3 regions of the Klebsiella ornithinolytica genome follow, and region 1 is predicted to be linked to each of the others. Evidence: predicted binding sites of a transcription regulator. Region 1 holds the regulator's gene; each other region holds the start of a gene.

The links. Region 1 encodes LexA, which represses DNA repair genes until DNA is damaged. Its sites were predicted from a motif close to TNCTGTATGTACATACAGNA; they were not measured.
Region 2: a site for LexA is predicted at 935-954, ahead of dinG (ATP-dependent DNA helicase DinG). Genes of this name have one in related genera too.
Region 3: a site for LexA is predicted at 1,330-1,349, ahead of uvrB (excinuclease ABC subunit UvrB). Genes of this name have one in related genera too.

The regions. Positions count from the first base shown of each region.
Region 1 covers NZ_CP130153.1:5,211,698-5,213,970, forward strand. The annotation lists gene dinF (MATE family efflux transporter DinF) at 1-1,122, opposite strand, end outside; gene lexA (transcriptional repressor LexA) at 1,191-1,799, opposite strand; gene Q1L34_RS24675 (diacylglycerol kinase) at 2,020-2,273, opposite strand, start outside.
Region 2 covers NZ_CP130153.1:3,841,490-3,843,762, reverse strand. The annotation lists gene rhlE (ATP-dependent RNA helicase RhlE) at 1-734, shown strand, start outside; gene dinG (ATP-dependent DNA helicase DinG) at 968-2,273, shown strand, end outside.
Region 3 covers NZ_CP130153.1:3,863,774-3,866,046, reverse strand. The annotation lists gene Q1L34_RS18440 (ABC transporter ATP-binding protein) at 1-701, opposite strand, end outside; gene bioD (dethiobiotin synthase) at 1-37, shown strand, start outside; gene uvrB (excinuclease ABC subunit UvrB) at 1,439-2,273, shown strand, end outside.

The DNA.
Region 1 (2,273 bases):
GATGAACATGCCATCCAGCAAATAACACCACACGCCAATCACCGGCAAAACGATCTGCCAGATCAGATAGCGATCGGCAAGCAGCTGAAGCGAGGGTAGCGAAGTCAACAGGGCGATAATCTGCTGCCCGGCTACGGCATAGGTTGCCGCAAAGGCCAGCGCCACCATTCCCGACTGGCGGCAGGCCGCCCGCCAGACATCAAGCAACTGGCTACCGTCACGCGCGCCGTACGCCTGTCCGGAGTGCGCTTCCACGGCATAAGCAAAACCATCCAGGGCATAGGCGGTGAAGGTCAACATGGTCATCAGGAGCGCGTTGACGGCAACGATCTCACCGCCAAGACGAGCGCCGAAAACGGTCACCGCACCAAAGCACAACTGAAGCAGCAGAGAGCGCAGCATGATATCGCGATTGAGCGCCAGCAAGCGGCGCACATCTCCGCGCCACGCGCGCTTGAGCAGGGCAAATGACACGCCGCGTAGCGCCAGCACGCGCCTTGCCATCAGCAGCCCGATGATAAAGGTGACATATTCGGCGGTGACCGTCGCCAGCGCGGCCCCCTGCACGTTCAGGTGCAGGCCCATCACCAGCCACAGATCGAGCACAATATTCAGCAGGTTGCCAACGATCAGCAAAATCACCGGCGCCCGGGCGTACTGTACGCCCAACAGCCAACCGAGCAGCACCAGGTTTGCCAGCGATGCCGGCGCACTCAGCCAGCGGATGTCGAGAAAGCGCCGCGCCTGCTCCAGCACCGCGTCATTGCCGCCAACAATATGCAACGCCAGATCGATAAGCGGGGTTCGGAAAATCACAATCAGCAGGCCGGCGCCTGTTGCCAGCCCCAGCGGCTGCACCAGTGCCCGCGCCAGGCGGAGAGGATCTTTGGCGCCAAAGGCCTGCGCCGTCAGTCCGGTGGTGCTCATCCGCAGGAAAAGCAGCAGCATGAAGAGAAAACTGGTGGCCGTCGCGCCGACCGCGACACCGCCGAGGTAAACCGGGCTGTCGAGATGGCCAATCACGGCGGTATCCACCAGTCCCAGCAGCGGAACGGTGATATTGGAGAAAATCATGGGTAGCGCCAGGCGCCACAGGGCCTTATCAGCGGCGTTAAAGAACATGAGAAAGAGCCTGACCGGGAGGAGACAGCGCAGCATCATGCATCAGACGATGCTGCGTGGGGAAGGTGTTACAGCCACTCGCCGTTGCGAATCACGCCAACGGCCAGCCCTTCGATAGTGAAATTTTGTTCGCGTAGATTCACCACGATAGGGGAAAACTCGCTGTTTTCTGGCAGAAGTTCGACGATATTGCCCTGTTTTTTAAGACGCTTAACGGTGACCTCTTCGTCAATACGCGCCACGACAACCTGGCCGTTGCGTACATCCTGAGTTTTATGGACCGCCAGCAGATCGCCATCGAGAATACCGATATCTTTCATTGACATGCCGCTTACCCGCAGCAAAAAGTCGGCGTTCGGCTTGAACATCGCCGGATCGACCTGGAAGTGGCCTTCGATATGCTGCTGAGCCAGCAGCGGCTCACCGGCCGCCACGCGGCCAATCAACGGTAAACCCGGTTCTTCTTCCGTAAGCAGGCGAATCCCCCGGGAGGCGCCGGAGATAATCTCGATCGCGCCCTTACGCGCCAGCGCTTTCAGGTGTTCTTCCGCCGCGTTTGGGGAACGGAACCCCAAGCGCTGAGCAATTTCCGCACGCGTCGGCGGCATGCCCGTCTGGCTGATGTGATCCCGAATGAGATCAAACACCTCTTGCTGCCTGGTCGTTAACGCTTTCATCCCGCCCCCTGGGTGTATATACAGTTATGCTGTGAGTATATACAGCTAACGGTGATTTTGGAATCAAATTTCACACAAAAATCAGGAGATTCTTTCCATTTTGCGTCCCCGATAGCCCATTGCGCCAGGGGTGATTGTCGCCAGCCGGGCAAAACCCATCGGGGGCCGGCCGATCGCCGGGAGGACATCGCCAGGCGGGGGCATCTCACAAAGTGGTCACTCAGTGATAGCGGGCCCACAGCAAGAGGCCCCAGGTGATCAGCGCGATCACAATGGCCAGCAGCACCGCCGCAGAACCCATATCTTTCGCCCGACCGGACAGCTCATGATGTTCCGGGCCAATACGGTCCACCACCGCCTCAATCGCGCTATTAAGAATTTCGACTATCATCACTATCAGGACCGAGCCTATCAGCAGCACACGCGTGATGGCGTCAACGTCCAGCCAGCAGGCGATCGCGACAGCAACAATGG
Region 2 (2,273 bases), 1.4 Mb from region 1:
ACGTCCATTTCGTTGATAAGAAACGTAAGCGGGAACTGCTGTCGCAGATGATCGGTGAAGGTAACTGGCAGCAGGTGCTGGTCTTTACCCGCACCAAACATGGCGCCAACCACCTGGCCGAGCAGCTGAATAAAGACGGCATCCGCAGCGCCGCTATTCATGGCAACAAGAGCCAGGGGGCGCGTACCCGGGCATTAGCCGACTTCAAATCCGGTGGTATTCGCGTGCTGGTGGCGACGGATATCGCGGCGCGTGGGCTGGATATCGAAGAGCTGCCGCACGTCGTCAACTACGAGCTGCCTAACGTGCCGGAAGATTACGTTCACCGTATCGGCCGTACCGGTCGCGCAGCCGCCACCGGTGAAGCGCTGTCGCTGGTCTGCGTGGACGAGCATAAACTGCTGCATGATATCGAACGCCTGCTGAAAAAAGAGATTCCCCGCATCGCTATTGATGGCTATGCGCCGGATCCGTCTATCAGAGCGGAGCCGATTCAAAACGGTCGCCAGCAGCGTAGCGGTGGCGGCGGTCGCGGCCAGAGCCAGGGCCGCAGCGGTCAGGGACAAGGACGTAACGCCCAGGGGCAGGGTCGCAGCCAGCAGTCTGCGCCGCGGCGTAACGATGGCGAAGCGCCGAAAGCCGGGGCAAAACCTTCACGTCGTATCGGCGAGGCGAAACCGGCCGGCGAGCAACAGCGCCGTCGTCGCCCGCGTAAACCAGCGGCAGCTGAGTAACCGCCTCCCGCCAGATCGTCGCTATCCGGGCAACAGGTTTTACCCGGATAACGCAACGACACCCGGAAGCAGCGCGCATGCTGTCTCCGGGTTCTTCCCTCGCGTGCCCTGTGATTCCCGGTCGGTGCATTGACAAATCCCGAGCATCATTCCACATTGCTCAGAAAGAAATTCCTCCTGCCAGGTAAAAAGTGTCACAATAGTGGCTGTTTATACAGTATTCAGGTTTTCTCATGGCTTTGACCGCTGCGCTAAAAGCGCAAATCGCCGCCTGGTATAAGGCGCTTCAGGAACAGATCCCGGATTTTATTCCCCGTCCGCCACAGCGGCAGATGATTGCCGACGTGGCAAAAACGCTGGCCGGGGAAGAAGGCCGACACCTGGCTATTGAAGCACCCACCGGCGTCGGCAAGACGCTGTCATATCTGATTCCCGGCATCGCTATCGCCCGTGAGCAGCAGAAAACCCTGGTGGTGAGTACCGCCAACGTTGCGCTACAGGATCAGATTTACAGCAAAGATCTGCCGCTGCTGCGCAAAATTATTCCCGATCTGCGTTTTACCGCCGCGTTTGGTCGCGGACGTTACGTTTGCCCACGCAATCTTACGGCGCTGGCCAGCACCGAACCGACGCAGCAGGACCTGCTGGCGTTTCTCGATGACGATCTCACGCCGAATAATCAGGCTGAACAGAAGCTGTGTGCGACGCTGAAAACCGATCTCGACAGCTACCGCTGGGACGGTCTGCGCGATCACACCGATAAACCTGTCGATGATGCGCTATGGAGTCGCCTGAGCACCGACAAAGCCAGCTGCCTCAACCGCAACTGCCACTACTATCTCGAATGTCCGTTCTTCGTTGCCCGGCGAGAAATTCAGGAGGCGGAAGTGGTGGTGGCGAACCATGCGCTGGTGATGGCGGCGATGGAGAGCGAAGCCGTGTTGCCGGAGCCGAAAAACCTGCTGCTGGTGCTCGATGAAGGCCATCATCTGCCGGACGTAGCTCGCGATGCGCTGGAAATGAGCGCGGAAATGACCGCCCCCTGGTACCGGCTACAGCTGGATCTGTTCAGTAAGCTGGTGGCGACCTGTATGGAGCAGTTTCGGCCGAAAACCACGCCGCCGCTGGCCAATCCCGAGCGCCTGACCGGCCACTGTGAGGAGCTGTATGAGCTGATCGCCTCGCTGAACGCTATCCTTAATCTCTATATGCCGGCCGGGCAGGAAGCCGAGCACCGTTTCCCGATGGGCGAGTTGCCGCAGGAGGTGATGGATATCTGCCAGCGTCTGGCGAAACTGACCGAGATGCTACGCGGGCTGGCGGAGCTCTTTCTTAACGACCTCGGGGAAAAAACCGGTAGCCACGACGTGGTGCGCCTGCATCGGGTTCTGCTGCAAATGAACCGTGCGCTGGGGATGTTTGAAAGCCAGAGCAAGCTGTGGCGGCTGGCGTCGCTGGCGCAGTCATCCGGCGCGCCGGTCACCAAATGGGTGACGCGCGATATGCGCGACGGTCAAACGCATATCTGGTTTCACTGCG
Region 3 (2,273 bases), 1.3 Mb from region 1:
ATCCACTGTGCCAGCAGCGGTTCATCCAGCTGGATAACGCGGCCTTGCGCCACGTTACGCCCGCGATGCAGCAGGCAAAAACGGTCCGCCACCCGGCGAATAAACGGCAGGTGCTGTTCCGCCAGCAGCACCGTTAAACCGATGTCGCGGTTCAGGCGCACCAGCAGGTCACCCAGCTTATGCACGAAGTGTTGTCCGCTGCCACGCGAAGGTTCATCAAGAATCAGCAGACGCGGCCGGACAACCAGCGCTCTCGCCAGCGCCAGCTGGTACTGGTCATCTTCTGACAACATCGCGGCTTTATGCTGACGTCGTGCGTAGAGCTCCGGGAAAAAATCGTAAATCTCCCCCTTTACGGCGCCGCCCGGGTTCCCTCCGGCGGCCAGCGCAATATGCAGATTCTCCTCCACGCTCAGCTGAGAAAAGATCCGCCTGTCCTGCGGGACATAGCCGATGCCAATAATCGAGCGGGAATGGGCGGAGAGCGGCGTGATATCGCAGGGCGGCGAGCCGATGTCATGCCAGGTCATACTGCCGCTGGCGACCGGAAGATGTCCGGTAATGCAGTTCACCAGCGTGGTTTTCCCCATCCCCTGGAGTCCCATCACACAGGTGCACTCCCCCGGCTGAAGTTCAAGGTCGACATTCCATAGCGTGTGCTGATTTCCGTAGTACTGATTGACTGCGCGTAGACTCAACATAGACGTTTTCTCCTGTTTGGGGATAGCGGGCGACATGAAGATTCTGCAAATCTCTTGCCAGGAAAAAGATGTTTCGGTTTTTTCCCGTACGGGCAGCTGCCGCGGGGCGGGGCGAAGGCGAGTCAGCGAGGCGGTTGCACTCTCCCGGTGCTAAGGGGTATGAAAAATGGTGCAGAAAGCAACAAAAAAGCAGGCACCCTTAGCTGATAAATATCAAAAATAATTCGATAATTTTTTTTAGGCGGTCGATTTTCACCGGCGGTCGATTTCTGCGGGGTGGCAGAAGGCATGGCCTGCAGACACTTATCCACTATTCCTGTGGATAACCTTGTGTATTAGAGTTAGAGAACTTGCGGTAAGCTAGAGATTACGCGGCCTGCGGCTGAATTGGCGCGAAACCCATCTTTTGTTTAATATCATTAAATATCAATTAGTTGAATAAAAGCAATGGCTGTAAGGAAAGTGTCACCTGATGCCACAAAAGATTCACCACCTTGCTTGACAAATGTTAAATGATAAATTTTTTTGGGGATAACCCTACTCTCTGGCGGATTATTCTGCAGGATGGTCTTTTTTTACCCCAAAACGACGCGCGCGCGGGCGATTTCAGGCACAAACAATAATAGAATACTGTTTTTATATCCAGTATTATTTATTGGCAAAAGTGAGCGTGAAGGGTAGAATTAAACACCTGCCGTATATCACCAGGCGCTTCATCCTTCTTCAGGGCCAGACATATGAGTAAAACGTTCACGCTGCATTCCGCATTCCGTCCTTCTGGCGACCAGCCGGAGGCTATCCGCCGCCTGGAAGAGGGGCTGGAAGATGGCCTGGCGCACCAAACGCTGCTGGGGGTGACCGGGTCGGGCAAGACGTTCACCATTGCTAACGTTATCGCCGATCTTCAGCGTCCGACGATGGTGCTGGCGCCGAATAAGACCCTGGCAGCACAGCTGTACGGCGAAATGAAAGAGTTCTTCCCGGACAATGCGGTGGAATATTTCGTCTCCTACTACGATTACTATCAGCCTGAAGCCTACGTGCCGAGCTCGGACACCTTCATCGAGAAAGACGCGTCGGTGAACGAGCATATCGAGCAGATGCGTCTGTCGGCGACCAAAGCGCTGCTTGAGCGGCGCGATGTGGTGGTAGTGGCTTCGGTATCGGCTATCTACGGTCTGGGCGACCCGGATCTCTACCTGAAGATGATGCTGCACCTGACCACCGGCATGCTGATCGACCAGCGGGCGATTTTACGCCGCCTGGCGGAGCTGCAGTATACCCGTAACGATCAGGCCTTCCAGCGCGGCACCTTCCGCGTGCGCGGCGAAGTGATCGACGTCTTCCCGGCGGAATCCGACGATATTGCGCTGCGTATCGAGCTGTTCGATGAAGAGGTTGAGCGGCTGTCGCTGTTCGATCCGCTCACCGGTCAGGTTGAATCGACGATTCCACGCTATACCATCTACCCGAAAACGCACTACGTGACGCCACGCGAGCGAATCGTTCAGGCGATGGAAGAGATAAAAGTCGAGCTGGCGGAGCGGCGTAAAGTGCTGCTGGAAAACAACA